DNA from 4 places in the Kitasatospora sp. NPDC096140 genome. Region 2 is predicted to be linked to each of the others. Evidence: riboswitches for the same ligand, from Rfam matches in the RefSeq annotation. Region 2 holds a riboswitch; each other region holds the start of a gene.
The links. Region 2 has a riboswitch for cyclic di-AMP ahead of ABT048_RS37800 (transglycosylase family protein). Riboswitches for the same ligand answer to the same signal wherever they lie in the genome.
Positions count from the first base shown of each region.

Region 1: another riboswitch for cyclic di-AMP. It lies ahead of ABT048_RS30635 (peptidoglycan DD-metalloendopeptidase family protein); the one in region 2 lies ahead of ABT048_RS37800 (transglycosylase family protein).
Region 3: another riboswitch for cyclic di-AMP. It lies ahead of ABT048_RS27860 (transglycosylase family protein); the one in region 2 lies ahead of ABT048_RS37800 (transglycosylase family protein).
Region 4: another riboswitch for cyclic di-AMP. It lies ahead of ABT048_RS38200 (hypothetical protein); the one in region 2 lies ahead of ABT048_RS37800 (transglycosylase family protein).

Region 1 is NZ_JBEOUW010000036.1:74,442-81,966, forward strand. It holds gene ABT048_RS30615 (sugar kinase) at 1-865, shown strand, start outside; gene ABT048_RS30620 (IclR family transcriptional regulator) at 897-1,646, shown strand; gene ABT048_RS30625 (RidA family protein) at 1,703-2,167, shown strand; gene ABT048_RS30630 (DUF2470 domain-containing protein) at 2,294-3,013, shown strand; gene ABT048_RS30635 (peptidoglycan DD-metalloendopeptidase family protein) at 3,306-4,289, opposite strand; cyclic di-AMP (ydaO/yuaA leader) riboswitch at 4,292-4,472, opposite strand; gene ABT048_RS30640 (MFS transporter) at 4,785-6,323, shown strand; gene purB (adenylosuccinate lyase) at 6,363-7,525, opposite strand, start outside.
Region 2 is NZ_JBEOUW010000060.1:31,905-39,429, forward strand. It holds gene ABT048_RS37780 (serine/threonine-protein kinase) at 1-1,320, shown strand, start outside; gene ABT048_RS37785 (nucleoside triphosphate pyrophosphohydrolase) at 2,494-3,522, shown strand; gene ABT048_RS37790 (SDR family NAD(P)-dependent oxidoreductase) at 3,527-3,952, opposite strand; gene ABT048_RS37795 (cytochrome P450 family protein) at 4,219-5,697, shown strand; cyclic di-AMP (ydaO/yuaA leader) riboswitch at 5,941-6,107, shown strand; gene ABT048_RS37800 (transglycosylase family protein) at 6,113-6,916, shown strand; gene eno (phosphopyruvate hydratase) at 7,186-7,525, shown strand, end outside.
Region 3 is NZ_JBEOUW010000030.1:91,264-98,788, forward strand. It holds gene ABT048_RS27840 (sugar ABC transporter permease) at 1-62, shown strand, start outside; gene ABT048_RS27845 (glycoside hydrolase family 13 protein) at 128-1,843, shown strand; gene ABT048_RS27850 (LacI family DNA-binding transcriptional regulator) at 1,869-2,888, shown strand; gene ABT048_RS27855 (hypothetical protein) at 3,001-3,204, opposite strand; gene ABT048_RS27860 (transglycosylase family protein) at 3,452-4,708, opposite strand; cyclic di-AMP (ydaO/yuaA leader) riboswitch at 4,716-4,877, opposite strand; gene ABT048_RS27865 (sirohydrochlorin chelatase family protein) at 5,346-6,305, opposite strand; gene ABT048_RS27870 (DUF397 domain-containing protein) at 6,865-7,128, shown strand.
Region 4 is NZ_JBEOUW010000062.1:33,061-40,585, forward strand. It holds gene ABT048_RS38175 (SDR family NAD(P)-dependent oxidoreductase) at 1-443, opposite strand, end outside; gene ABT048_RS38180 (TetR family transcriptional regulator) at 581-1,201, shown strand; gene ABT048_RS38185 (alpha/beta hydrolase) at 1,476-2,618, shown strand; gene ABT048_RS38190 (phenolic acid decarboxylase) at 2,688-3,017, opposite strand; gene ABT048_RS38195 (esterase/lipase family protein) at 3,248-4,531, shown strand; cyclic di-AMP (ydaO/yuaA leader) riboswitch at 4,834-4,963, shown strand; gene ABT048_RS38200 (hypothetical protein) at 4,965-6,275, shown strand; gene ABT048_RS38205 (hypothetical protein) at 6,353-7,045, opposite strand; gene ABT048_RS38210 (IclR family transcriptional regulator) at 7,341-7,525, opposite strand, start outside.

The DNA.
Region 1 (7,525 bases), on a different contig from region 2:
CTCCACCGGCCACGACCACGACCTCGGCCCCGGGCGCAGTCGGCTGCACTACCACCGGCGCGGTTCCGCGGCCGCCGCACTGTCCCCCGCACTGCTCGCCGACCCGGACGCCGCCCGGCTGCTGGCCGACGCCCGACTGCTGCACCTGTCCGGCATCACCGCCGCGCTCTCCGACGACTGCCTCGCTTTGCTGCGCGCCCTCGTCGTCGAGCGCCGCCACACCACGGGGGCCCGGCCGGGCGGGGGCCGGGGGCTGGTCAGCTTCGACCTCAACTGGCGCCCGTCGCTGTGGCGGGACCGCGACCCGGCCGTGCTGCCCCCACTGCTGGACGCCGCCGACCTGCTGCTGCTCGGCGCGGACGAGGCGCAGGCCGCGTTCGGCACCGGCGACCCGGCCGCGCTGCGCCGTCGCTTCCCGTCCCCCGCGACCGTCATCGTCAAGGACTCCGCCCGGCACGTCACCGCCCTGGGGCGCGACGGCACGGCGGTCACCGAACCGGCTCTCGCCGTCCAGGTGGTCGAGGCCACCGGCGCGGGCGACGCCTTCGCGGCCGGTTACCTGGCCGGCACCGTCCGGGGCCTGGACCAGCGCCGCCGCCTGCGGCTCGGTCACCTGAGCGCCGCCTGCGCCCTGACCGCCCGCGGCGACCAGGCCGAGCCGCCGCCCGCCGCCGTGGTGGCGGCGCTGCTCGACGCCTCGCCCGCGGACTGGGCCGCCACCCGGGTCACCGCGGACGGCATCACCGGCCCTGCCCTGCCCACCGGCCGCACGCACCTCACCGGCCCGGCCGGCCCCACCGATCCGGCCGGCCCCACCGGCCTCACCGACCACGTCCCGCCCGCCGACCGCACCCGGGCACAATGAGCAGCAACCCCGGCCCTCGAAGCGGAGCACGATGAGCCAGACCGTCACCCGCGCCCTGCGCATCCTCGCCCAGCTCGGCGAGGGCGAACGTTCCCTCGACCAGCTCGCCGAGGTGCTCGGCGTCCACAAGACGACCGTTCTCCGGCTGCTCCAGAGCCTCGAAGAGGAACGATTCGTCTATCGCGACGCGGCCTACCGCTACCACCTGGGCGCGGGCCTCTTCGCCCTCTCCGGCCTGGCCCTGGAGCAGCGCGGCATCCGCCGGATCGCCGCCCCGCACCTGGCCGAGCTGAACGCCGCCACCGGCCAGACCGTGCACCTGGCCGCGTACGAGGGCGGCGAGGTGGTCTACATCGACAAGTTCGACTCCCGCCACCCGGTCCGGATGTACTCCCGCATCGGCCTGCGCGCCGCGCTGCACAGCGCCGCCGTCTCCAAGGTGCTGCTGGCCGACCTCCCGCTGCCCGAGCGGCGCCGGGTGGTGGCCGGGATCGACTTCACCCCGCACACCGAACGCACCCTCACCACGCCCGAGGCGCTGCTCGCGGAGCTGGAGAAGGTCGCCGCGCAGGGCTGGGCGCAGGACCACGCCGAGCACGAGTCCTTCATCAACTGCGTGGCTGCGCCCGTCCGGGACGCCAGTGGCCGGGTCGTCGCCGCCGCCTCCATCTCCGTCCCGGACGTCGTCCTCCCGTACGAGCAGGTGCTGGACCTCCTCCCGCACCTGCTCGCCACCGCCCGCGCCGTCTCGGCCGACTGCGGCCGCCCCGACCATAACTGACAGACAGTCACCTGACGCACTTCTCGCACTTCACGTACTTCACGCCAAGGAGCCCCATGCCCGCCGAGCGCCCCCAGCCCGCCGAGACCGCCCAGGCCGCCGAGCACACCCAGCCCGCCGAGAAGGTCGAGATCCGCACCGACGGCGCCCCCGCCCCGGCCTGGACGTTCTCCCAGGGCGTCCGCAAGGGTCCGATCCTGCAGGTCTCCGGCCAGGGCCCGCAGGACCCGGCGACCGGCGAGTACCTCCACCACGGCGACGTGAAGGCGCAGACCCGGCGCACCCTGGAGAACGTCAAGGCCGTCGTCGAGGCCGGCGGCGCGACGATCGAGGACGTGGTGATGTTCCGCGTCTACCTCACCAAGCGCGCCGACTTCCCGCTGATGAACGAGGTCTACGCCGAGTTCATCGAGGAGAACGTCAAGCCCGGCGGGGTGAAGCCCTGCCGCACCACCGTCTTCGTCGAGCTCCCGCAGGAGCCGATGCTGGTGGAGATCGACGCCCAGGCCGTCGTCGTCTGACGCTCCCGCCCCCGACCGCACCCACCGCAGGGCCCGGACGCCTCCCGCGCGTCCGGGCCCTGCGCGCTTGCCACACCCGGACAGCAACATTAGGTTAGGCTCACCTAACCAACTGGAGGTCCGTCCATGAGCCTGCCCACCGGCGACACCGAGGTCCCCGAGCCCACCACCGCCGAACGGATCCTGAGCCTGCTCGGCACGACCTCCTCGCTCGCCGTCCGCGCACAGGGCGAGCACCACGACCTGGACACCCCGGTCTCCGTCCACGGCTCCCGCCTGCGACTGCGCGCCCCACTGGACGCCCCGCTCACCGCGGCCGCGGCCCGGGCCACCGACGGCCTCGCCGTCGTCCTCGACGTCACCGACGTCTCCCCCGTCGCCGTCCGCGACCGCGTCCGCGCCCGCCTCACCCTGGCCGGCCGGCTCCGGCTGGCCCACCTCGCCGACGACGGCCTCAGCGTCCACCTGCGCGTGGACGTCGCCCACGCCGTCCTCGCCACCCCGTACGGCACCGGCGCGGTCACCGCCGCCGACCTCGCCCACGCCACCCCCGACCCGATGGCCCGCCACGAGGCCGCGATGCTCACCCACTTCGCCGACGACCACGCCGACGCGCTCGACGTCCTCACCCGCCTGCTCGACCCGGTGCTGCTCGCCCGGAACCCGGACGTCCGCCCGCTCGCCCTGGACCGCCACGGCCTGGTGCTGCGCCTGGACCACCCCGACGGGCACCGCGACGTCCGCCTGGTCTTCCCCGAACCGGCCCGCGACGTCGAGGACTTCGGCCACCGGATGCACGACCTGCTGACCGCCGCCCGGTACGGCCAGCCCGCCCACCGCGGCTGACTCCCGATCCCCTTCAGCGCGTTCAGCAGGCGGACCGTCCGACCGGGTTGACCCACCGTCCGGCCGCACCGACCGCCCCCGGAGCGAACCCCCGTGCCGTACCGGCCCCGGAAATGGCAGCGGCCGGCCCGGCTCGCGAGGGAGGTGTGTCCCGCGAGCCGGGCCGGCCTGGGCGTGTCCCGCGCCCATGTCCACTGTGCGGCGATCACCCGGTCGAGCGGTCACCCGACATGACCATCCCGGAGGATCGATTCGCTCCGCAGCAGCGGTGGTTCCTGAAACCCCGGAAGGGTCAGAGCGCGACGCCGTGCGCGCGCAGGTAGGTGACCGGGTTGATGTCCGAGCCGTACTCCGGGGTGGTGCGGATCTCGAAGTGCAGGTGCGGGCCGGTCACGTTGCCGGTGGCGCCGGAGAGGCCGAGCTGCTGGCCGACGGTGACGGTCTGACCGATCTTCACGCCGATCGACGAGAGGTGCGCGTACTGCGCGTACTTGCCGTCGGCGAGCTTGATCTCGACCTCGTTGCCGTAGGCGCCGCCGTTGCCGGCCTTGACCACGACACCGTTGGCGACGGCGCGCAGCGGGGTACCGGTGGAGCAGACGAAGTCCTGGCCGGTGTGGTGGCCGGAGGCCCACATCGAGCCGGCGACACCGTAGGCCTCGCCCAGGACCGGGTTGGCCAGCGGCGCGACGTAGCCGGCGGTGGCGGCGACCGGAGCGGCGGTCACGGCCGGGGCCGGAGCGGCGGTCTGAACCTGGGTCTGCACCGGGGCGGCCGGCTTCGCGGCCTCGGTCTTGGCCTGGACCTTGACCTGCGGCTTGGCCGGCGTGGCGGGCTTGGCCGGAGCGGCCGGCTTCGCCGGGGCGGCGTCGGCGGACGGCGCGGCGGCGTGGCCGGCGATGGTGAGCTGCTGGCCCGGGAAGATCAGGTTCGGGTTGGCGCCGACGACCGAGCGGTTCTGCTCGTACAGCGCGTGCCAGCCGCCCTCGACGTTCTTGACGTCGGCGATCTTGGACAGGGTGTCACCGCTGACGACGCGGTAGCTCTCGTGCGCGGCGGCCGGAGCGGCCTGCGCGGCCGGCTTGGCGTCGGCGGCGGGGGCGACAGCAGCGGCAGCGGCGGGGGCGGCCTGCGCGACCGGGGCGGCCGGGGCGGTGTGGGCCTGGGCGCTGATCGCGGTCACGAGCGGGAGGGCGAAGGAGGCGCCGGTGACGGCGGTGGCGATGCCGATGCGGGCGGCGCGGGGCAGGGCGATACGACGAGCCTGAGCAGGCATGGAAGTTTCCTCTCCGACGCCTGCGAGGTGAGCTGTCGGGTTCGGGCTGGAGTTGCCCGGCCGCATGCGCGGCTTCACCCCAAGCCGGCCCTGGACGCCCGCGCCCTGAGGCGCGAACTCCGGTCCGGCGACTTACCTGTGGGTCCCCCGCTCCTGCCGTACAGAGTTCAGTTCGAACCACCCGGGCAGCGGCAGGACTCGGCGTTCCACCCGGTGGATCCGTCCGGGCTGGCCGGGCGGTCGCTGAACTAAAACCCATCCGTTCGGGTGAAGCAATGTCGATCTCTTGAATCCGCAACGACCCCCGGGGATCCGGTCACCCTCCGAATGATCCGCGGCACCGTGTGTACACAATCCATTCACCCCGTGCCACTGATCCACGACCCTGCGCCGACGACGACGGCGCTGCGCAGTCGTCCGCTCACGCACCGACAGCCTCCAACACACCCACCGGTGAGCCTTGTCACGTACGCCCCACAGGGCCAGGATCGGGCCGTGGCCACCTCCGAAGCAGGCCCCCTGCGCCTGGGCACCGCGCAGGGTCGCTGGGTACTCCTGGCAACGGTGCTCGGATCCAGCATGGCGATGCTCGACGGCACCGTGGTGAACGTCGCCCTGCCCCGCATCGGCGCCGACCTGGGCGCCTCCCTGGCGTCCCTGCAATGGACGCTGAACGCCTATCTGCTCACCCTGGCGGGCCTGATCCTGCTCGGCGGCGCGCTCGGCGACCGGTACGGCAGACGCCGGGTCTTCCTGATCGGCGTGGTCTGGTTCGCCGTCGCCTCCGCGGCCTGCGCCGCCGCGCCGAACATCCAGGTGCTGATCGCCGCCCGCGCCGTCCAGGGCATCGGCGGGGCCCTGCTCACGCCCGGCTCGCTCGCCATGCTCCAGGCCGTCTTCCACCCTGACGACCGCTCGGCGGCGGTCGGCCTGTGGTCCGGCCTCGGCGGGGTGTCGGCCGCGGTCGGCCCCTTCCTCGGCGGCTGGCTGGTGGACGGCCCCGGCTGGCGCTGGATCTTCCTGCTGAACCTGCCGCTCGCGGCCGCCGTCATCGCGGTCACCACCCGGTCCGTACCGGAGAGCCGGGACGAGAGCGCCACCGGCCGCTTCGACGTGCTGGGCGCGGTGCTCGCCGCGCTCGCGCTCGGCGCGATCACCTACGCGCTGACCGCGGCCGGCGAGGGCGTGTCCCCCGCGGTCTGGGTCAGCGGCGTGATCGGCGTGGTGCTCGGCGTCGCCTTCGTCACCGTCGAGCGCCGCGCGCCCGAACCGATGCTGCCGCTCGGCCTCTTCTCCTCCCGGCTGTTCACCGCCGTGAACCTGGTGACCCTCTGCGTGTACGCGGCCTTCAGCGGCGTGTTCTTCCTGCTGGTGGTGCAGCTGCAGATCGTCGCCGGGTTCTCACCGCTGGTCTCGGGCTTCGCGCTGGTGCCGATCACCATCCTGATGCTGCTGCTGTCGGCGCGCGCCGGCCGGCTCGGCAAGCGGATCGGCCCGCGGATCCCGCTCACCGTCGGCCCCCTGATCTGCGCCGCCGGGGTGCTGCTGATGCTCCGCATCGGCTCCGACTCGTCGTACTGGACGGACGTGCTGCCCGCCGTCACGGTGATGGGCTGCGGGATGACCCTGCTGGTGGCGCCGCTGACGGCGACGGTGCTGGCCGCCGTCGAGGTCCGGCACGCGGGCATCGCCAGCGGGGTCAACAACGCCGCCGCCCGCGCGGCCGGCCTGCTCGCGGTGGCCGCCCTGCCGGCCCTGGCCGGGCTGAGCGGCAACGCCTACCAGGTGCCCTCCGAGGTCGACTCCGCCTTCCACACGGCGATGCTGATCTGCGCGGGCCTGCTGGCCTCCGGCGGGCTGATCGCCTTCGCCACCATCCGGGGCAACGTGCTGGCGCCCGAGGAGAAGCCGGTCGCCGAGCCGAACTGCGACTGGCCCTGCGGCACCACCACCCCGCCCTTCGACCCGGGCCACGTCCACACGCGCGAGGGCCCCGCCACCGGTCCGGCGGCGGGGCCCACGCCCGAGAGCTGACGCGACGTCACCTCACCGGGACGTCACGGGACATCGACCTCAGAGGATGTCACCCGGCGCGTACTTGGCGGCCTCCGGGTAGGCGGCCGCGACGGCCTCCACCAGGCGGACCACCTCGGCGACCTGGGCGCCGGCCGCACCGGTGAAGGAGAGCTTGTCGGCCAGCAGCGCGTCCAGCGCGGCCCGGTCCAGCGGGATCCGCTCGTCTGCGGCCAGGCGGTCCAGCAGCTCGTTCTCCCGGGCGCCCGCGCGCATCGCCAGTGCCGAGGCGACGGCGTGCTCCTTGATGACCTCGTGCCCGGTCTCCCGGCCGACGCCGGCGCGCACCGCGCCCATCAGCACCTTGGTGGTGGCGAGGAACGGCAGGTAGCGGTCCAGCTCGGTCTCGATCACGGCGGGGAAGGCGCCGAACTCGTCGAGAACGGTCAGGAAGGTCTCCAGCAGGCCGTCGAAGGCGAAGAAGGCGTCCGGCAGCGCGACCCGGCGCACCACCGAGCAGGAGACGTCGCCCTCGTTCCACTGGTCGCCGGCCAGCTCGCCGGTCATCGAGGCGTAGCCGCGCAGGATGACGGCCAGGCCGTTGACGCGCTCGCAGGAGCGGGTGTTCATCTTGTGCGGCATCGCCGAGGAGCCGACCTGGCCCTCCTTGAAGCCCTCCGTGACGAGCTCGTGGCCGGCCATCAGGCGGATGGTCTTGGCCAGGCTGGACGGCGCGGCGGACAGCTGGACGAGGGCGGTGAGCACCTCGAAGTCCAGCGAGCGCGGGTAGACCTGGCCGACGCTGGTCAGCACGTTGTCGAAGCCGAGGTGCCCGGCGACCCGGCGCTCCAGCTCGGCGAGCTTCTCGGTGTCCCCGCCGAGCAGGTCCAGCATGTCCTGGGCGGTGCCGACCGGGCCCTTGATCCCGCGCAGCGGGTAGCGGGCGATCAGCTCCTCCAGACGGCGGAAGGCGACCAGCAGCTCGTCGGTGATCGACGCGAAACGCTTGCCCAGGGTGGTGGCCTGCGCGGCCACGTTGTGCGAGCGACCGGCCATGACCAGCTCGGAGTGCTGGGCGGCCAGCTTGGCCAGGCGGACCAGCACGGCCACCGTGCGGTCGCGCACGTGCTCCAGCGACTGGCGGATCTGCAGCTGCTCGACGTTCTCGGTCAGATCCCGCGAGGTCATGCCCTTGTGGATCTGCTCGTGGCCGGCGAGCTCGC
Region 2 (7,525 bases):
CGCGCCGTGGCCGTCGCCGCCCAGCTCTGCACCGCGCTGGCCGCCGTCCACGCCATCCCGGTGGTCCACCGCGACCTCAAGCCCAGCAACGTCATGGTCCGCGAGGACGGCCGCACCGTCCTGCTCGACCTCGGCATCGCCACCGCCCTCGACACCGAGGCCACCCGCCTCACCCTCACCGGCGTGCCCGTCGGCAGCCCCTCCTACATGGCCCCCGAACAGGCCCTCGCCGCCACCACCGACCCGCGCAGCGACCTCTACGCCTTGGGCTGCCTGCTGCACGAGATGCTCGCCGGCGAGGAGCCGTTCCGGGCGCCCACCGCGCTCGGCGTCCTGCGCCGACATGTCGACGAACCGCCCGTCCCGCTGCGGGAGTTGCGCCCGGACGTGCCGCACGGACTGGAGCGGCTGGTCCTCGACCTCCTCGCCAAACGGCCCGCCGACCGCCCCGCCGACGCCCAGACGGTGTACGGGCGGCTGCTCCCGCTGCTGCCCCCGGCCACGGGCACCCCGCAGCCCCGCTACACGCCGCTGCCCGACCCCGTACGGCCGTACCGGTTCCCGCACCAACCGCAACCCGCCGCCGTCGCCCCGGAGCCGCCGGTCCGCCCGGAACCGAGCCCGTTCCTGCGTACGCCCGTCCCGTCCGTTCCGCCCGTCCTGTCCGCACCGTCCGTACCGGCGGCTCCGGTGGTTCCGCCTGCTCCCGCCACTCCGCCGCCGTCGCTCCCCGACCTGGGTGCCCAGTGCGCCCGTCTCTCCGACCTCGTCGACGCCGGCCGTCACACCGAGGTCCTCGACCTCGCCGCCGGCCTGCTGCCCCGCGCCGAGGCCGAACTCGGTGACGCCGCACCCCTGGTCCGCACCATCCGCACCATCTACGCCCGCACCCTCCTCCACGAGGGCCATTCCCGGCAGGCCCTCCCCGAGTACCGCCGCCTGGCCGCCACCGCCGACGGCGGCCCGCACGGCCCCCAAGGCCTCGACCACCGCTACCGCGCCGCGATCTGCCTCGAACACCTCGGCCACGGCGCCGAAGCCCTCGCCGAGTACCAGGCCCTCCTCACCGCCCACACCGCCCGCCTCGAATCCGGCCTCGACACCGACCCCGAGCGGACCTACGACCTGCGCGAACGCATCGGCCTCCACCTCGCGGCCACCGGCGACCCACAGAACGCCTGGCAGTGGCTGCTCCCCCTCCTCCTCGACCGCGAACGCCGCGACGGCCCCCACCACCCCGCCGTCCGCCGCCTCCGCCAATCCCTCTCCACCCTCAACCCCCACCCCACCCCCTGGTCCCCACCCACAGGCCGGTCATAAAACGCCGACGGGGCGGTTCCCCCTCCACCCTCACCCCGTGGTCTGCGACCGCAACCGGGGCATCCCTTGGCCTGCGACCGAGGCCGGGAGTGGGAAGTCGGCGGGACCGACTTCCTGTGGCGCCCCTATGGGGCTCGGAGTCTTGGCCCTCGCGGCCTCGCGGACCGCTCACCTCTCCACCCCCACCTCATCCCCTGGTGCCCGATCGCGGGCTGGGAGTGGGAAGTCGGTGGGACCGACTTCCGGTGGGCTCCTATGGGGTTCGGCATCCTGGCCTTATCGCAGCCCCTGCCGATCGCGCTCACCTATCGACCCCCACCTCACCCCGTGGCCCTCGCGGGCGGGGCATAGGAGGTCGGTGGGGTGATTCTTCTCCGCCCTCAACCCTCACCCCACTCCTGGCCCGCGACCGCGGGCCAGGAGTGGGAAGTCGGCGGGGCCGACTTCCTATGGGCCTCTTCCCTGCTCTCCTGCCGCCTGGCGTCGCTGATCGGAAGTGGGAAGTCGGCTGGGCCGATCTCTGATGCGGTGCGGGGACTTCGTCGTCCGGCTCGTGCGCTGCCTCCGCCGATCCCGCTCCACGTCGCCGGCTGGCCGGAGGGGGAAGTCGGCGGGGCCGACTTCTGGCGCTGGGGCCTCTCGCTGCGGGCAGCTTCGACCGTCCCGCGTTCAAGACCGCTGGGGGCTGCGTGGGGGATGAGGCCAGCTCCGGCGGACGCAGCGTGCGCAGGAAGTCGGCGGGGCCGACTTCTCGTGCGAGGGTGGTCGGTGCCCGCACCCCGCCGGGCACCTCTCGTCCACGAGCGGATCGTGTCCACCGGGGTCGTCCGGACTCCACGCCTTGCCAACCCCGAGCCCGCCTTGTGGCCGGCGGTCTCGGTTCCGACCGGTGGGTGCCGCGTCCCGTAGGGCGCTGCCTGCGCCGCTCCGGCGGTACGCCTGGGTGTGGGAGTCCGGTGGGCTGGGTTCCGTTGTCGGGCTGCGCGGGGCCGCCTCGGGGTGTCGTTGCCATGGAGGGGGGAGCACAGGGGCCCGGCTCCGCCGTTCGACCGTCGGGCTGGTCGACTCCGGTGGGCGGGGTGTGTCGCCCCGCGCCTACCCGGGTCGCCGGGAGGGGTGGGGTGGGTGGGGCGAGGGCCGCAGGTGGCCGCGGTGGGCGGGTAGGTTCGGGGTGTGACGACGAATGTTCCCGGTGCCAAGTTGATTCTGCTGACCACGACCCACCGGGTGGCCCCCGGGTTGCTGGCGTGGCCGGCGTGGGAGGCGTTGCGGGCGGCGGGGCGGGTGCTGGTGGCGGACGAGGGGCATCCGCAGGTGGCGGCGGTCCGGCAGGCCGGGGTCGCGGTGGAGGTGGTGGCGCCCGGTTCGGCGCCCGCGTTGGCGCGGTTGTTGACCGAGCAGCCCGCCGGGGCCGGGGCGACGGTGTGGCTGGGCAGTCCGGACGGGGATCCGGGGCTGACGGACGCGCTCGCGCGGCTCGCGGTGGAGCGGGCCGGTGAGGTGCCGGAGATCGAGGTGCTGCCGGGTTCGTACGACCTGCCGGGGGCGCGGCTGCTGGACCTGGTGACGGTGATGGACCGGCTCCGCTCGCCGGGCGGCTGTCCGTGGGACGCCGAGCAGACGCACGAGAGCCTGGTGAAGTACCTGGTCGAGGAGGCGTACGAGCTGGTCGAGGCGATCGAGGAGGGGGACCGCGACACGCTGCGCGAGGAGCTGGGGGACGTCCTGCTCCAGGTGTTCTTCCACTCCCGGATCGCCGAGGAGCACCCGACCGGGGCCTTCTCGATCGACGACGTGGCGGGGGACATCGTCGAGAAGCTGATGTACCGGCACCCGCACGTGTTCGGGGACGTCGAGGCCGGGGGCGCCGCCGAGGTGGAGGCGAACTGGGAGCAGCTGAAGGCCGCGGAGAAGGCGGACCGCGAGTCGGTGCTGGACGGCGTGCCGGCCGGGCTGCCCTCGCTGGCGTACGCGGCGAAGCTGGTGTCGCGGGTGCGCCGGTCGGGCTTCTCCGGGGTGCCGGACGAGCCGTACGAGTTGCCGGCCGAGCTGACCGCGGGGTCGGCGGGCCGGCTGCTGCTCGCGGTGGCGCAGCGGGCGCACGACGCCGGGGTGGACGTGGACGCGGCGCTGCGCTCGGCCGCGCGCGGTTACCGGGACGCGGTGCGCGCGGCCGAGGGCCTCAAGCCGGACGGGGAGTAGGCGCTCAGGCCGCCGTGGCGGTGCTCTCCACCGGGCGCCGCTGCGGCGGGACGAGTTCGCCGATGGCTTCGCCGACGAGGACGACGAGTTCGGCGAGGCGTTCCAGGTCGAGGTGGTCGGGCAGTTCGGCGAGGGAGACGATCCGCTCGCCGTCCGGGCCGGCGACGGCGAACAGGTCGATCGGCCCGAGGTGCTTCTCCGCGGTGTCGACGAGGGCGGCGACGTCGCTGGGGCGGCGGATGTCGCCGGAGACGCCGACGACGGGGCAGCCCGGCCGGTCGAGTTCGGCGGCGAGGTCCTCGGCGATGCCGACGTGCTGGTCGGCGATCAGCATTCCGGCGGCGCCGGCCGCGGAGAACCGGCGGGCGAGGTCGGCGCCCGACCCGCCGTCGAGTACCGCGATGACGACGACTGACCCGCTGACCCGCATGGTCTGCTCCTCCCTGTGGGCGACACCGCACCGGCGCCCACGCGTACTGCGGAGGATCGTAGGCACGACCTGACCCTCCGCAACAGGGATTACCCCTCAGGTGACCAGGCTCACGCCCGCCGTCCGGCCAAGAGCTGTCCAAGAGCTGTCCACGGACCGTCCACGGGTCGTCCACGGAGTGTTGGGGCGCCCGTCGTACGCCGTTGTCACGGGGGTCGCGAGCCGTCGGCGGAGGGGGGAGCGCACCCAGCGGATACGGTCGACCCATGCCAGCTCAGCCCGACCCCGCCCGGCCCGCAGCCACCGCGTCCGACGCCACCCCGCCCGCAGATCCCGCCCGGCCCGCAGCGACCCCGTCGGACGCCGCCGCTCCGCAGCCCGAGGCCACCGCTCCGCAGCCCGACGCCGCCGCTCCGCAGCCCGAGGGCGAGGTTCCGCAGCCCGAGGCCACCGCGCCGCAGCCCGAGGCCGCCGCTCCGCAGCTGTTCACCTGGGAGTTCGCCGCCGATCCGTACCCCGCCTACGCCTGGCTGCGCGAGCACGCCCCGGTGCACCGCACCAAGCTGCCGAGCGGTGTCGAGGCCTGGCTGGTGACCAGGTACGCGGACGCCCGGCAGGCGCTCGCGGACGCCCGGCTGTCGAAGAACCCGGCGCACCACAGCGAGCAGGCGCACCGCACCGGCCGGGTGGGCATTCCGGGGGAGCGGCAGGCGGACCTGATGACGCACCTGCTGAACATCGACCCGCCGGACCACACCCGGCTGCGCCGCCTGGTGTCGAAGGCGTTCACCCCGCGCCGGGTGGCCGAGTTCGAGCCGCGGGTGCAGCAGCTCACCGACCGGCTGATCGACGGCTTCGCGCAGCGCGGCTCGGCGGACCTGATCCACGAGTTCGCCTTCCCGCTCCCCATCTACGCGATCTGCGACATGCTGGGCGTGCCGGCCGAGGACCAGGACGACTTCCGCGACTGGGCCGGGATGATGATCCGGCACGGCGGCGGCCAACGCGGCGGCGTGGGGCGGGCGGTGAAGCGGATGCGGGCGTACCTGCTGGAGCTGATCCACCGCAAGCGGGCGGACCTCGGGGACGACCTGATCTCGGGCCTGATCCGCGCGAGCGACCACGGTGAGCACCTGACCGAGAACGAGGCCGCGGCGATGGCCTTCATCCTCCTCTTCGCGGGTTTCGAGACGACCGTGAACCTGATCGGCAACGGGACGTACGCGCTGCTGCGCAACCCGGGCCAGCGCCGGCTGCTGCAGGAGTCGGTGGCGCGCGGGGAGAGCGCGCTGCTGGAGACGGGCATCGAGGAACTCCTGCGCTACGACGGGCCGGTGGAGCTGGCGACCTGGCGGTTCGCGACGCGTCCGGTGACCATCGGCGGGGTGGACATCCCGGTCGGCGATCCGGTGCTGGTGGTGCTGGCCGCCGCGGACCGCGATCCGGCCCGGTTCGCGGACGAGAACACCCTGGACCTGGCCCGGACGGACAATCCGCACCTGGGGTTCGGGCACGGCATCCACTACTGCATCGGTGCTCCGCTGGCCCGTTTGGAGGGGCGTGCCGCACTGGCCACGCTGCTTTCCCGGCTGCCCGATCTGCAGCTCGCGGAAAGCCCGGAGAATCTGCGCTGGCGGGGCGGTCTGATCATGCGTGGCCTGCGGGAACTCCCGGTCGAATTCACTCCGGAGAGCCGCTCCCCGCATACGCCGCCGCACGCTCCTTCCGCGCCCCCGGCGAACTGACGCGAGGTGGCGGAACGCCGGGCGGCGTGCTGACGGAACGTCGCCCGGCGGGCTTCCGGCGGGGTGTGAAAACCCATCAATGCCGACATAGTGGCGCCGTTGGTAGGCGATCGGACACGTGCCGTAATTTCTGTGTGATATCCGGGATATGAGCTTGTGATCGGTCTGAAGATCTGTCTACTCTCCCTGGAGTTCGCAGCTGCGGACCTCGTGCGCGGAACGCCGAATCCTGCCCGCCGCGTCACGGGAAACCGACCAGAACCCTGGGCAGGGGCGGGGGAACCAGGTTTGTTGCCGTCCCCACGGCTTGGGGTGAAGCCGCCCGAGCGGAATCGTTTCCGCTTACGGCGGCCGGGCCACCTCCCGGTCCGAACCCGACAGCTCACCTCGCAGGCGTGCGGAGAGGGACCTCTTCATGCTGTTCGTTGGAACCGGCCGTCACCGTCGTCGCACCCAGACCGAGAAGGCCATCGCCGTCGCCGGTGTGGCCGGCGTCGGACTCGCGATGCCGCTCCTCACCGCCACCGGCGCCTCCGCCGCCCCGGTCTCCACCTGGGACGCCGTCGCCCAGTGCGAGAGCGGCGGCAACTGGAGCATCAACACCGGCAACGGCTACTACGGCGGCCTGCAGTTCACCTCCAGCACCTGGAAGGCGTACGGCGGCACCTCGTACGCGGCGCAGGCCAACCAGGCCAGCAAGGCGCAGCAGATCTCGATCGCCGAGAAGGTGCTCGCCTCGCAGGGCCCCGGCGCCTGGCCGGTCTGCTCCGTCAAGGCCGGCCTGACCAAGGGCGGTGCCCCGGCGTCCGTCGACACCTCCTCGGACTCCAAGCCGCAGTCGGCCCCGCAGCAGCAGACGCCCAAGCGGCAGGCCCAGAAGCCGGCCGAGAAGCCGGTCCAGAAGCCCGCCGAGAAGCCGGCCGCGAAGCCCGTCCAGAAGCAGGCCCCGAAGCACGCCGCCCCCGTGCAGGCCGAGAAGCCCGTCGACCAGTCGGCGCAGCAGTACGTCCCCAAGCACGCGGCCCCGCGCCCCGCGCAGCCGGCCCCGGCCGCGCAGACCGGCCACGACTACACCGTCCACGCCGGTGACACGCTGTCGACCATCGCCGCCACCCAGGGCGTGTCCGGCGGCTGGCACGCGCTGTACGAGCAGAACCGCTCCACCGTCGGCGGCGACCCGGACCTGATCCTGCCCGGCCAGGTGCTGCACCTCGGCTGAGCCGACGTGTCCCTGGCGGCACCCGCGACACGCGTGACGGGGGGTCGGTCCGGCCGGCCCCCTTCGTCCGCATTCGCCCGCTCCGGTGGGACAAGCTGGGACAAGCAGGTGAACTACCGGTGGGTAGCGGGGCCACACGCTGAGACGGGACCGAGGCCGACGTGGCCTGGAGAGCCCGGGCGGTTAGGCTCTGGTCCGTAACGACTCCGCAATCGTCCCGCCGACAGCGCCACCGTCAGTGGGACCCTGCTTCCGCAAGGAGATGCCTCGTGCCGTCCATCGATGTCGTCGTAGCCCGTGAGATCCTCGACTCCCGCGGCAACCCCACGGTCGAGGTCGAGGTCGGCCTCGACGACGGCAGCACGGGTCGTGCCGCTGTCCCGTCGGGTGCCTCGACCGGTGCCTTCGAGGCCCTGGAGCTGCGCGACGGCGACAAGAACCGCTACTTCGGCAAGGGCGTGGAGAAGGCCGTCCTCGCCGTCATCGAGCAGATCGGCCCGGAGCTGGTCGGCTACGACGCCACCGAGCAGCGCCTGATCGACCAGGCCATGCTGGACCTGGACGCCACCCCGGACAAGTCCTCGCTCGGCGCCAACGCCATCCTGGGCG
Region 3 (7,525 bases), on a different contig from region 2:
TCTTCTACCTGGTGCAGCGCCACCTGGTCACCGGCCTGACCGCCGGTGCCTCCAAGTCGTGACGCCTGCCGCGACACACCTCGCGCGCAAGGCCCCCCGCTCCTCCGATCCCCAAGGGATACCGTCCATGACCCAGAACCTGGCCGACACCTCCCGGCCTGTCGCCGACACCGCTCACGAGGCGGCCACCCCGGCTCCTGCGGCGGGCGGCGTGCACAGAGACTGGTGGCGGGACGCGGTCATCTACCAGGTGTACCCGCGCAGCTTCGCCGACTCCAACGGCGACGGCATGGGCGACCTGCCCGGTATCCGCAGCCGTCTGCCGTACCTGCGCGACCTGGGCGTGGACGCCGTCTGGCTCTCGCCGTTCTACGCCTCGCCGCAGGCGGACGCCGGCTACGACGTCGCCGACTACCGCGCGGTGGACCCGATGTTCGGCACCCTGCTGGACGCCGACGCCCTGATCCGGGACGCCCACGGGCTGGGGCTGCGGATCATCGTCGACCTGGTCCCCAACCACTCCTCGGACCAGCACGAGTGGTTCCAGCGCGCCCTGCGCGAGGGCCCCGACTCCCCGCTGCGCGACCGCTACCACTTCCGTCCCGGCAAGGGCGAGAAGGGCGAACTGCCGCCCAACGACTGGGAGTCCATCTTCGGCGGCCCGGCCTGGACCCGCACCGAGAACCCGGACGGCACCCCCGGCGACTGGTACCTGCACCTGTTCGCCCCCGAGCAGCCCGACTTCAACTGGGAGAACCGCGCCGTCGCCGACGAGTTCCGCTCGATCCTGCGGTTCTGGCTCGACATGGGCGTGGACGGCTTCCGCATCGACGTCGCCCACGGCCTGGTCAAGGCCCCCGGCCTGCCCGACCTCGGCGGCTCCGACCAGCTCAAGCTGCTCGGCAACGACGTCATGCCGTTCTTCGACCAGGACGGCGTGCACGAGATCTACCGCAGCTGGCGCAAGATCCTCGACGAGTACCCGGGCCAGCGGATCGGCGTCGCCGAGGCCTGGACCCCGACCGTCCAGCGCACCGCCAACTACGTCCGCCCCGACGAGCTGCACCAGGCCTTCAACTTCCAGTACCTGGGCACCGATTGGGAGGCCGCCGCGCTGCGCGAGGTGATCGACCTCTCGCTCGACTCGATGCGTCCGGTCGACGCCCCCACCACCTGGGTGCTGTCCAACCACGACGTCACCCGGCACGCCACCCGCTTCGGCAACGAGCCCGGCCTCGGCACCCAGATCCGCACCGCCGGCGACCGCGAGCTCGGTCTGCGCCGCGCCCGTGCCGCCACCCTGCTGATGCTCGCGCTGCCCGGCTCCGCGTACGTCTACCAGGGCGAGGAGCTCGGCCTGCCCGACGTCACCGACCTGCCCGACGAGGTGCGCCAGGACCCGTCGTTCTTCCGCCAGGCCGGACAGGACGGCTACCGCGACGGCTGCCGCGTCCCGATCCCGTGGTCCGGCACCGAGGCCCCGTACGGCTTCGGCCCGGTGGCCGGCGGGCCGTCCTGGCTGCCGCAGCCCGCCGCCTGGGCGGAGTTGAGCGTCGAGGCGCAGACCGGCGACCCGTCCTCCACCCTGGAGCTCTACCGCAGCGCCCTGGCCCTCCGCCGGGCGACGGCCGACCTCGGCGCCGGCACGGAGGTCGAGTGGCTGGACGGCCCCGAGGGCACCCTCGCCTTCCGCCGCGGGTCCTTCGTGTGCACCGTGAACACCACCGGCGAGCCGGTGCGGATCGCGGCCCCGGGTACCCTGCTGCTCGCCTCGGCCGACCTCGTGGTGGACGGCGGCGAGACGGTGCTCGCTCCGGACAGCACCGGCTGGTGGGCGGTCTGACGTGGTTGCAATAGGCTCTGGGACCGTGACTACGGCGCGACTCTCAGACATCGCGGCACAGGCGGGGGTCAGCGAAGCCACCGTCTCCCGCGTGCTCAACGGCAAGGCGAACGTCTCCGCCGCCACCCGGCAGACGGTGTTGGCCGCGCTCGACGTGCTCGGCTACGAGCGTCCGACCCGGCTGCGCCAGCGCAGCGCCGGGCTGATCGGGCTGATCACACCGGAGTTGAGCAATCCGATCTTCCCGGCACTGGCGCAGGTGATCGAGCAGGTGCTCAGCCGGCACGGCTTCACGCCGGTGCTGTGCACCCAGACACCGGGCGGATCCACCGAGGACGAACTGGTGGAGATGCTGGTCGACCGGGGCGTGGCGGGCATCGTCTTCGTCTCCGGACTGCACGCCGACACCACGGCCGACCACGACCGCTACGCGCGACTGGCCGGGCGCGGGGTGCCGTTCGTGCTGATCAACGGCTTCAGCGAGAAGATCGACGCGCCGTTCATCTCGCCGGACGACCGGGCCGCGATGTGGATGGCCGTCCAGCACCTGGCCGAACTCGGCCACGAGCGGATCGGGCTGGCCGTCGGGCAGCGCCGGTACGTGCCCGTGCTGCGCAAGATAGAAGGCTTCACGGCGGCGATGCGGGAGGTGCTCGGGCGCACCCAGGAGGAGGCCGAGAACCTCGTCCACCACACGCTGTTCAGCGTGGAGGGCGGACACGCGGCGGCCGGCGCGCTGCTCGACAAGGGCTGCACGGCGATCGTCTGCGGGAGCGACATGATGGCGCTCGGGGCGATCCGGGCGGTGCGGCAGCGCGGCCTGTCGGTGCCGCAGGACGTGTCGGTGGTCGGGTTCGACGACTCGCCGCTGATCGCCTTCACCGAGCCGCCGTTGACCACGATCCGCCAGCCGGTCGAGGCGATGGCCACGGCGGCGGTGGACGCACTGCTGGAGGAGGTCGGCGGGAACGCCGTCCAGCGCGGCGAGTTCATGTTCCAGCCGGAGCTGGTGATGCGCGGGTCCACCGGGGCCTGCGCGCGCTGAGCGCCGGCCGCAGGGCCGAGGGAAGGGCCCCGGAGGGCAGTTGCTCTCCGGGGCCCTTCGGCGTGCCTGTGCGCGGCCCTGCTCGGCAGCGCTCGGCAGATCTCGACTGCGCTCAGCCGTGCTCGGTGTCGCCGGTGCGGTCCTGGGCGAGGCGGTTGCCGTCGGCCGGGTCGCCGGTGCGGGCCTCGGTGCGGCGGCCGCGGGCCAGGTAGTCGCGCAGGACCAGTTCGACGGCGTCCTGCGGGTTCGTGGTACCGGAGAGCATCATCGCGTCGATCGCGAGGTTCGCGTCGAGCGTGACGGTGACCTGGGCCATGTGACTCCTCCTCGGGTGCAGAGCAGCAGCATGCCCGTTCGGGTCCGGTTCCACCACGGGGATACGCCGCGACCCCCGGGGAGGAGCGACCAGACTCTTCCCCGGGGGTGGCGGGTGATCAGTGTTCGGTTGGCGACGGCCGACGGCCGACGGCCCGCGATCTGCGGACGACGGATGACAGCTGACAGATGTTGAAATCTGTCAGCTGTCAGCTGTCAGCTGTCTGCCGTCAGCCGTCTCGCCGTGCTCAGACCCGGCCGGCGAAGTCCGGGGCCCAGTTGGCGACGGTCTGCTCGCGCACACCCGCGCTCGGGTTGGCGGCCTCGACGTACTTGCCGCCACCGACGTAGATCGCGACGTGGTAGACGCCCGAGTCCTTGCCGTTGTTGGACCAGAACAGCAGGTCGCCCGGCTGCAGGCTGTCCAGCGAGACGTGGGTGCTGGCGGCGGCCTGGTCGGCGGCGACGCGCGGGACGGAGATGCCCGCGGCGCGCAGGGCGGCCTGGGTCAGGCCGGAGCAGTCCCAGCCGCCGTTGCCGGTGCCGCCGTAGACGTACGCCTGGCCGACCTTGGACTCGGCGAAGGCGACCGCGGCGGCCATGCTGCCGCTGGCGGCCGGGGCCTGCGCCGGGGCCTGGGCGGCCGGGGTCTGGGTCTGGGCGACCGGCTTGGCGTTCACGGAACCGCCGTTCGCGGACTGACCGGACTTCTGCGAGCGGTTGAACCAGGTGAAGTCCGAGCCGGACTTGTCCGAGGAGGCGGACTGCTGGGTCTGGCCGTGGTCACCGAAGGTCAGGTGCTGGCCCGGGTAGATGGTGTTCGGGCCGTCGGTCAGGGTGCTGCGGTTGAGCTCGTACAGCCGCTCCCAGCCGCCCTGGACGTTGTGCTTGTCCGCGATCGAGGACAGCCAGTCGCCCTCGACCACGGTGTAGTCGTCGCTCTGGGCGGCCTGCTGGCGCTTCTGGGCCCAGGTGCCGGCGGCGGAGTCGGCGGCGTCCTGGGCGGGCGCGGCCGGCTTGGCGGGCTTGGCCGCCGGGGCCGGGGTCTGGGTCTGGGCGGCGGGCTTGGCAGCCGGAGCGGCCGGGGCGGCCGGGGCGGCAGCGGCCGAGGTGTCGACGGCGGCGGGGGTGCCGCCCTTGGTCAGGCCGGCCTTGACGGAGCAGACGGGCCAGGCGCCGGGGCCCTGCGAGGCGAGGACCTTCTCCGCGACGGCGATCTGCTGGTCCTTGGTGGCCAGGTCGGCGCGCGAGGCGTAGGCGGTGCCGCCGAAGGCGGACCAGGTGCTCTGGGTGAACTGGAGGCCGCCGTAGAAGCCGTTGCCGGTGTTGATGCTCCAGTTGCCGCTGCTCTCGCACTGGGCGACCTTGTCCCAGGTCGCGACAGAGGCGGCGGAGGCGGTGCCGGAGACGAGGCACGGGACGGTGAGGCCGACGCCCGCGACGCCGATGGCGGCGATCACGCGGCGGGTGCGGCTGGACAGACGGGTGCCGTTGGTGGGCAGCATGAAGACGCGGTCCTCTCCCACGCCTGCGAGGTGAGCTGTCGGATTCGGGCCGGAGTTGCCCGGCCGCGCGTGAGCGCGGCTTCACCCCTAGCCCTGAACCGTTCCTGGGAGCGGTCCGGGGCGACTTACCTGTGGGTCCCCCGCTCCTGCCGTGGTGCGTTTTCGCGCTGCCAGGACATCCGACGGCAGGACTCGGCGTCGCGGATGAACTGGGTCCGTGTGGTCACGAACGGGGAGCACGTTAAGCAGACTTAAGTTCAAACTGCAAATAGCTGTGACGCGCATCACGGATTAGTGGGTAGTGCCAAATTGGCGGCTAATCATGATCGTAAATGATCGTTTTTCGGCAATGCGATTGCGGATGCCCACAACTGTCTTTGCCTCAGGAATGGCATGACGGTGTGTCGAAGCGCGAAACGGCGCACCGGTCGAACCAGTGGAGCGGACGTGATTCGAGCGCCCCGGAGTGCGCTCGCCATTCCCCGGCAAACAGCAGCAGAACGGACATTCCATTCATTGTTCGCTTAACTCCGGTAACTCCCGTACGCCGCAAGAGCAGGAAAGCGGGCAAAGCGAAGGGCCCGGAACGCAAACCGTTCCGGGCCCCGTGTGCGCGCCGACGGGCGCGCGGTGTCCGCTACTGTCCGGCAGGCCCCTCGGCGGCCGCGTGGGCGCCACGGGTGCCCTCCACGACCCCCTCGGCCTCGGCGGCGGCCGCCGCCTCCGCCTCGGCCCGCGCCAGCTCCTCCGCGGACGGTGCGGGCAGCGCGGCCAGGTAGGTCGAGGCGATCAGCTGGCCGACGGTCGGGTACGCGCCCAGCGGCGCCGCCGACGGGCAGCCGGTCTCCTCGGCGGCCGCGGCGAGCAGCTCGGAGTCGGCCTCCGGCCCGATCACCAGCGGGGCCAGCGCCGGGCGCTGGGAGCCGGTCTCCTTGAGGTGGTCGACGGCCGCGGCCACCGAGCCGGGCACGTCGAGCGCGGCGGCCACGACCGGCACGGCCAGGCGGGCGGCCAGCAGCACGCCGGTGATGCCGGCTGCGGCGGCGGCGTCCTCGCCGCCGACGGTGGTCAGGACCACGCCGTCCGCGGCGGTCGCGATGGCGAAGAGGCGGGCGCGGTCGGCGCGGGCCAGCCCGGCCTCGGAGAGTCGCACGTGGACGGCCTCGGCGAGCAGCGGGTGCGGGCCGAGCGCGTCGGTGACGGGCGCGCCGTACTCGGCGGCGAGCGCGTGGAGTTCGGGCAGGAAGCCGTGCGGACCGGGCACCAGCGGCACCAGGACGGGCATCGGCAGGCCGGCCTCGGCGGCCGTGGCCAGGAGTTCGGCGACGGTACGGTCCTCGCCGCCCTCACCCTCGGCGGAGTCGCCGGGGAGGTAGCCGACTGCGGCCTGGACGCCGTTCTGCTCGCTGCGGACGATGGAGAGCAGCTCCTCGACGACCGAGCGGGACTCGGGCCCGGCGGCCGTGGGCACGGCGAGCACCAGGGCCGGCGCGCCGGTCGGAATCTCGGGGCGCTCGGGACGACGATGGCGCCCCCGCGCACGGGAGCCTGGAGTGCGGACGGGCAGTGGCGCGCCCGGAATGGCTGCGGTGCTCATGCCGGAGATCGTAGGACATCTGCCCGTCCGGCCTGCAGTCGGCTGCCGTACGGGTTTCGCGCGGCCGCTGTGCGAACCCGGTGTGTCCGCCGCATCGGGTTCGGGCGGTTTGCCTACAATCCGGACATTCCACACCCAACCCCCGTGCGGGCGCGGCTCATTGCCTGGACGTGCCGGACGGGGTGCGGCGTTGCAGTCGCGGCGCGTGAGATGTCTCACAGCCCGGAGGTCGCCTGACGGAGGGTCACGGCGGTGCGACTCCCGGCATTCGAAGATCAACATTAAGCGGGGGGCCGCTCACGGCCGGTTATCGCGACCCCGGTGATTCAGTCGGCTATGTCCGTTTACGTACCGTCAGGAGAAGGCCCCGTGAAGAGTTCGGGGCTGCGGGTGAAAGGCCTCGTGCACCTGCAATGTCCCGTGCTGATGCACGTGCACTGCAGCTATCATCGCGTCAAGTGAGGCGTTGTGCCGGGCCGGTACGGGGCCGGTCCGTTCGTTCGGCGGTGCCGGGGGCGCCGCGCTGGACGACAACTCCGGAGCTCTTCGGGAGACTTCTATGCACGACTCGCAGAACACGCACGGCTCGCACGACACCTACAACGGGATGGCCGCGGCCGATCTCACGGGGGTGGTCTGGCAGAAGAGCCGGCACAGCAACTCCCAGGGCAACTGCGTCGAGTTCGCGGCCCTGCCGGGCGGCGACGTCGCGATGCGCAACTCGCGCTTCCCGGACGGTCCGGCCCTCATCTACACCCGGGCCGAGATCGCCGCCCTGCTGCTGGGGGCCAAGGACGGGGAGTTCGACCACCTGGCGGTCTGACCGGCCGCCGTGCTTCACCATCGGGGGGCCGTCGTGGGTGCCGACACCGCGACGGCCTTTGTCTTTTCGGTCGTCTCCTCCGACTGCTCCGACTGCTCCGACTGCTCCGCCTTTCCGCCTTCGCCGACCGTACCGGTCGCCGCCGGGGCGACGTGATGACGGGGCCTGGCGCAGGGGCCCGGGGCGTGGTCCTCCTGGGGCTTCCCTCGACCGGCCGCTCCGTCCGCCGTCCGGCCCGCTGCAGGGCCTGGTGCGGGAAGGCGTTCCGGGTCGACCACTCGACCGACCACCGCCGGACCGGTCCTCCGACCGATCGCCGAGCCGGTCCTCCGACTGATCGCCGAGCGGGTCCTCCGGCCGACCGCCGGGCCGGTTCCTCGGTCGACCGCACGGCGTC
Region 4 (7,525 bases), on a different contig from region 2:
GTCGCGGAGGTGGAGCTGAAGTTGACCACCACGCCCTTGCCGCCGGCGAGCAGCGCGGGCAGCGCCTCGCGGGTCATCAGGAAGGTGCCGGTCAGGTTCACCGCGAGGAGCTTGTTCCAGAAGTCCAGGGTGGTCTCGTGGGTGTGCGACGCGCGGAGGATGCCGGCCGCGTTGACCAGGACGTCCAGGCCGCCCAGCTCGGCGACCGCCGCGCCGACGCCCGCGACGACGGCTGCCTCGTCGGAGATGTCCAGGACCCGGAGGGTCAGGCGGTCCGCGGTGCCGTCTGCGGTCGCGCGGTCCAGGGTCTTCTTCAGGCCGTCCTCGTCGACGTCGACGGCGACGACCTTCCCGCCCTCGGCGAGGATCCGGTGCACGGTCGCCTGGCCGATGCCCGAGCCGCCGCCGGTGATCAGGACGTTCCGTCCGCTGAAGCGCTCCATGGTGGTACTCCGTTCGTTCGTGGTCTCTCGACCTCAAGAGACACGGTACGCCCAAGTGGCACGTCGTGCCAACAAGTCTCGAAGTGCCATGAGGGCGTGATGCGCCACAGTGGCACTCGGCCGCGTAGGCTGACCCCGTGACCGGACGCCCGACCCTGAACCAGCGCCGCCGTGACGCCACCCGGCTGGAGATCGCCCGCACCGCTGCCGCACTGTTCGCCGACAAAGGGGCGGAGGCCACCACCGCCGAGGAGATCGCCCTCGCCGCGGGCATCTCGCTGCGCACCTTCTACCGATACTTCTCCGTCAAGGAGGACGCCGTCGCCCCGCTGCTCGCCGCGGGCGGACGGCAGTGGGTCGAGCAACTCGCCGAGAGCTCGGCCGACCTGCCGCTGCGTCAGGCGCTGGAGAGTGCGGCGGTCGCTTCGCTGACGCCGGCCGACGAAGCGGGCGCCGAGATGATGCAGTGGACCCGCAGTCTGCTCCGCGACCCGCGCCTGGAAGGCACCTGGCAGCGCGTCCACGCCGACTCGGAGGTGCGCCTGCGGGCCGTCCTCGCCGAGCGCTGTCCGGAGGGCACCGATCCGCTGGAGATCCGGCTGGCCGCCGCCGCCGCGACCGCGGCGATCCGGGTGGCGCTGGAGCAGTGGGCCTCCTCCGACGCCCCCGCCACCGGCCCCGGGTCCCCGCACGACCTGGGCGCGCGGTGCATGCGCGAGCTCACGGCGGGGCTGCGGCTCTGGGAGCGGGTGTCCTGAGCCCGCGCGGGTCCCGACGCGGGGCGGGCGGGGGAGTGTCGCCAGATGGGTTTCAGATGACAGATAACAGATTTCGAAATCTGTCATCTGTCATCCGTTGTCTGTCGCCTGAAACCTGAAGTCCGGCCGTTCCCCGCAACCTCCCAGCCGTCATCAGACTTCTCCCAGCTGCCGCTAGGGTTGGTGATCGCGCCCCGGCGGGGGAACCGGGGTGACCTCCTCGGATGTCCCCAGCGGAGGGGACTGGAGTTCGAGGCGTGGGAGCAAGCAGGACATGGGTCTGACGAGCCACAAGATGTTGGCGCTGACCGTATTGATAGCCGTCGTGGTGATGGGGGGCACGGTCTGGCTGTGGCCGAGACTGGCCAGGAAGACCTGGCAGGCGGTGATCGGCCGGATCGGCGCACTCCTCGTCACCCAGCTCGCGGTGCTCTCGGCCCTGGGCCTGGTGGCGAACAACTACTTCGCCTTCTACAGCAGTTGGGACGACCTGCTCGGCACCGGCGACACCGGCCCGGTGGTGATCCACAACAAGGCGGACGCCTCCGGGCGCCTCCTGGTGGAGACGATCGGCCACGCCTCGGTCAAGGGCGGTGGCGCGATGGGCCGTGAGCCCGGCCAGTCGGGAGAGATCCGCAAGGTCCGGATCGACGGCGCGGTCAGCCGGCTGTCGACCGAGGGCTACGTCTACCTGCCCCCGCAGTACTTCCAGCCGGAGTACGCGCACAAGCAGTTCCCGGCCGTCATCGTCAGCACCGGATTCCCAGGAATCGCCGAGAACCTGATCACTCGGTTCAACTACCCGGGCGCGGCGCTCAAGCTGCTGCAGGAGGGCCGGATGCAGCCGACCGTCATGGTCCTGATGCGTCCCTCGCCCGCGCTGCCGCAGGACACCGAGTGCGAGGACATCCCGAACGGCCCGCAGTCCGACACGTACTTCACCAAGGACGTGCCCGCGGCGATCCAGGCCAGCTTCCGGGTCTCCTCGGACCCGCAGGCCTGGGCCTTCATGGGCAACTCGACCGGCGGCTACTGCGCGCTCAAGTTGGCCATGCGCCACCCGGACGTCTTCCCGACGGCAGTCGCCCTCTCGGCCTACTACGACGCCGCCGACGACCCGACCACCGGTGACCTCTTCGGCGGCAGCAAGCAGCGCCGCGACGAGGCCAACCTGATCTGGCGGCTGAAGAACCTGCCCCAGCCGAACGTGTCCCTGCTGCTGGCCGGGACCAAGAAGGGCGACGGCGACTACCGGCGGGAGACCGAGGCCTTCGTCGACGCCGCGCGGAGCCCGATGAACGTCTCGTACAGCATGTTGGAGAACGGCGGCCACAACTTCGAGACCTGGAGCGCACTGCTGCCGTCCTCGCTGGAGTGGCTGTCCCAGCACCTCAGGGTCCCGAACCCGACCGCCTGAGGACCGTCCGAACGACCGAACCCCCCGGGGCCTGAACGCAGGGCCCGGGGGGTTCGGTCGTCCCGCGGTTCAGGCCACGCGCTCCAGCGTTCCGGTGTGCAGCTGCCCGACCCGTCCGCCCTCGCCCTCGAAGGTCCAGAAGGCCCGGACCGTCAGCTCGTTGAGGTCCATCACGTGGCTGACGGTGATCCCGCTCTGCTCCGTCCAGCTGACGAAGTAGATCTCCGGCGCGACCTCGGCGACGTGCAGCCGCACGTCCTCCCACTGGCCCGCGGACTCGCCGAGGCCCTCCCAGCGCAGCCGCGTGCCGTCGGCCGAGTAGGTGTTGCGGAAGGCCGCGCCGTTGTCGGCCCGGAAGACGTAGGTACGGCCGGCGAAGGCGGGCAGGGACGCGGTCATGGTGGGGCGGCTCCTCGTTTCCGGTGTGGTGGTGTTGTGCACTGCGTAAGATGTCGGACCTCCAATTTATCCGACCGGGTGTACACGGTCATCGCTTTGCCACGGTACGGATCGCCACAGCGCTGCTCACCGGGTGTGCGACCGGCACATGGGCACCCGTCGCGCACCGGTCCTACCGTCCGGCCATGAGACGCACCCCCACGGCCGGTACCGGCGCGAGACACGCCCGCGTGAGACGTACCCCCACCACGCTCACCGCCGTCCTACTGGCCCTCGCCGCCCTCCTCCTCGGCACCTCCGCCCCCGCCTCCGCCCGAGCTGGGACCGCCTCCGCCCGAGCGGGGACCGCCACCGCCGCCCTCACCCTGGAAGCCGCCTTCCCCGCCCCCGGCAACGGCTGGGCCAAGGTCGAGCGCTACCTCGACACCACCCCCGGCTTCCGCACCGAGCAGTTCCCGTCCGACGGCCGCGGCGACCAGGACGGAGCCCGCCGGACGTACTTCGGCACCGGTGAGCCCTCCTCCGGCCGCTTCCTGCTCTACTCCGCCACCGGCTGGGACACCGGCAGCCGGGCCACGCCCGTCCTGCTGGTCCACGGCGCCAACGACAACGCCGACCGCGCCTGGGCGAACCCGGGGGAGAGCGGCACCTGCGGCGCCGCGACCTGCCCGTCCACCGGCCTCGCCCAGTACCTCGCCGGCACCGGCCACCGGGTCTTCGCCATCGGCTTCGCCCACAAGCACGGTGACAACCTGCTCCAGGCGCAGGCCGTCGGCGACGCGATCGCGCTGATCCGGGCCCGCCTCGGGGCCCCGCAGGTCGACGTGGTCGCCTGGAGCAAGGGCGAGGTCGCCGCCAGGGCGTACGTGTCCTCGGTGCGGCCGTCCTGGGGGCGGGCGTACGCGGGCGACGTGCGCCGTCTGGTCACCCTCGGCGGGCCGAACGGCGGGCTCGACTACGTCTACGCCCACGGCTGGTCGTTCGACCTGGCGACGTGGCCGGCCTGCGGCGGCACCGCCAACGCACCGTCCCCGCACCTGTACATGACCTGCTACGGCACGTACACCGCGCAACCCTGCCTCGGCGTGCTGCCGGCCGGCGGGTACGACTGCTACCCGGGCCAGCGCCAGCTGCTCGCCCGCTGGGACGGCAGGTACGGAGTGGACGGCAGCGCCCAGGACTGGTGGACCACCTACTACGGCGGCCAGGGGTTCTACACCTCCGGCCAGGGCATCCAGGCGGCGATCGACGCGGGCTCCCTGATCGCCCCGCTCCAGCAGGCCGGGATCCCGGCCGCGGTGCGCACCTACCTGCTGGCCGGCGGGTCGGCGGACATCCCGGGCGTGCTCAACGAGAACCGCGGGCCCAGTGACGGCATCGTGTTCACGGCGAGCGCCCTGGACACCACCGGCATCGCGACGGTCGGCGGCACCCGGCTGCTGAGCGGCCTCGACCACCTGGAGCTCGGGTGGGCGCCGGAGGCCGAGAGCCAGGTGGACGCCTGGCTCGGCTGAACGCCCGGCCGGAACGCGCAACCGGAACGCGCAACCGGAACGCCCGGCCGGACACCCGCAGAGCCACCCCGCCGGGCATCGTTCCAGGCCACGTGAACTGATCAACTCGGCCGCCACACAGCGTCGTTGATCGACGCCACTGTGAGCTGCGCGACAACCCGTCCGCCGGAGTTGTCCGTTCACGTACGGCCTGCCTAGCCTGCAACGGTCGTCCGCCCCTGGCGGACCCCGCCGCCGGGACGCCGAGTCCCGTCCACCCGTCGGCGGGTCACCGAGCACCACAGCGGACGGGAGCGGGGAAACCAAGGTCGGCGCCCGGCCCGTGCGCTCGCGCGTACGGGTCGAGGCTAGGGGTGAAGCCGCTCCACAGGCGGCCGGGCAACTGCAGCCCGAACCCGACAGCTAACCTCGCAGGCGTCGCAGAGGTCACCTCATGCCCAAGCCTGCTGCCCGGCGCCGTGCACCGCGTCACGCCCGCCCCTCCCACCGCGGCCGCAACGCCGCCTTCGCCGCCACCGGGGCGCTCGCCATCAGCGGCGCCGGCCTGCTCGGCGTGCCGTCCGTCACCGGTGCCCAGGCGGCCACCGCGCCGACCGTCACCCAGGACCGGCTCGCCCCCGCCACCATGGTCGCGGGCAAGGCCGCCACCGCCTCGCTCGGCCTGCACTCCTCGGCCTGCTTCACCGCCAAGACCGTGGGCGTGGGCGTCCGCGACGCGCGCGGCACCAACCTCGACTTCCCCGGCAACGCCTCCAACGTGCATATCTGCCCGAGCGGCGTGAACTTCACCAGCGGCGCGCGCACCCTGCCGGCCGGGACGTACACCGAGTTCGGATTCTGGCAGGACCTCGGCGGCGTCTGGCACAACCTGCCCTCGCAGCAGCTGGTGGTCTCGGCCACCGCCACCCCGGCCCCGGCCCCGACGGCCACCCCGACCCCGGCGCCGACCCCCACGCAGACCCCGAGCGCCACGCCGACCCCGAGCGCCACCGCGACCCCCGCGCCGAGCCCCAGCGCCACGGCGAGCGCGACCACCCCCGCGCCGTCCTCCCCGGTCGCCGGCAAGTCGCTGACCTGGTCCGACGAGTTCAACAGCGCCATCTCCTGGGGCCAGCGCTGGGTCGGCGACAAGAGCACCGCCTACAAGTACGGGAACCACAACCCGGACGACAACAAGCTGGACTGGCTGAACAAGAACAACGTCAGCGTCGCGAACGGGGTCGCCACCTTCACCGCCACCTCCGGCGGCCCGGCCCTGGAGAACGGCAAGCAGTCCTGGAACACCGGCTTCCTGACCACCGAGGGCTCCGGCGAGGGCTTCCAGGTCAAGACCGGCGACTACGCCGAGACCCGGGTCAAGCTGCCCGCCGGCACCGGCGCCTGGCCCGCCCTGTGGACCTGGAAGAACGGCAACGGCGAGGTCGACTCCTTCGAGTACCACCCCGACAACCCGAACCTGCTGGAGCTGACCAACCACGTCAACCCCGGCAACGCGAAGTACTACACCGACGCGAGCGCCGTCGCGAAGGACCAGTGGGTGACCATCGGCACCTACTACGGCGCCAACTCGGTGGACTGGTACGTCAACGGCGCGAAGGTCTTCTCGGACGGCAAGGGCGTCGGCGCCAACTGGTCGGCGTACCTGATCCTCAACCTCTCGGTGTGCGCGGGCCAGTACCACCCCGCGCCGCAGGGGACCGCTCCGATCACCATGGCCGCCGACTACGTCCGCGTCTACCGGTAGTCGGGTAGGGCGTCCCACCGGTCACCGGAAGCCGGCAGCCGCTCGCCGGCGGCCGGTGACCGGTGGGTCGACGTGGTTCAGGAGCCGTCGGCCGGCTCGGCGACCGTGATGTCGAACGGCTGCCGGTGGCTGCTCTCGTCCTGGTCGTCCGCGCTGCGCACCGCGACCCAGCCGCCGCTCAGGGTTCCCACGGGCAGGTCGGGGTCCAGCCGGACCGGGACGAGGGCGGTCGCGCTGCGCCCCTCCTTCAGCCCGGGGCCGAAGACGCAGCGCACCCGGTGGCCGCCCTGGAACACCTCGCAGTCCTCGGGGAAGAACGGGCCCACCGGGGTCACACCCGGCGGCAGGGTGACCACGACCGTGAACGGGGAGGCGGTGGTCTCCGGGCCACGGTTGGCGACGAAGGCGTGGATCGTCGTGGTGCCGTCGGGCGCTGCCGCCTCCGGGTCGAGCCGGACCACCTGCAGGCGGGAGTGGGACGGCTGGGCGACCAGGGCCGGCAGCGTCGACACCGCGGGGCCGGCGGACCCGCCCGGTGCGCCCGGTGCGCCCGGCGCGACGGGCACGACGGGCACGACCGGCGCCTTCGGCGTGACGACGTCCACTGCCGGGCGTGGCTCAGGCCGACGCAGTGCCCAGGACGGGCCGGTGGCCAGCACCGTCGCCGCGCAGCTCGCCGTCACGACCGCGACCAGCCCGACCCGGCCGAACCCCCCGACCCTCGCGCCGCGCCGCGGGTCCGCGCCACCCCGTACATCCCGGTGTCTCATCCCGGTCACCCTGCTCTCGTGCTCCGGCGGCCGGCACCGTCGCGGGCCGCGTCGGCACCAGGGTGGCCGAGCCGCTGCCGTGACCTGGCGCGACCCGACCCGCCCCGCCCGCCGTGCGCTCGAACGGAGGACGCCGGCCCGTCGGCCTGCCCGGCGGGGCGGCGGTCGGCCTGCCCGCTCCGCAACGGCCCAGCCCCGTTCTACGAGACTGTCCTTCCTCGCCCGCCGCGCCGGTCCTTCCTCGCCCGCCGAGATCGTCCCGCCTCGCCGGACTGCCAAGCAGGTTGACGGAGGGTCAGGGCGCGAGGACCTGCCCGAGCCGGGTGGCGATCTGGTGCATCACCGGGACCAGCGAGGCGGCGCCGGCCTGCTCCTCCAGTGCCCGGATGCGCGCCTCCGGCCCGGAGACCGAGAGGGCGGTGGGCGTCGGGGCGCCCGGGACGGCGAGCGCGATGCAGCGGACGCCGATCTCCTGCTCCT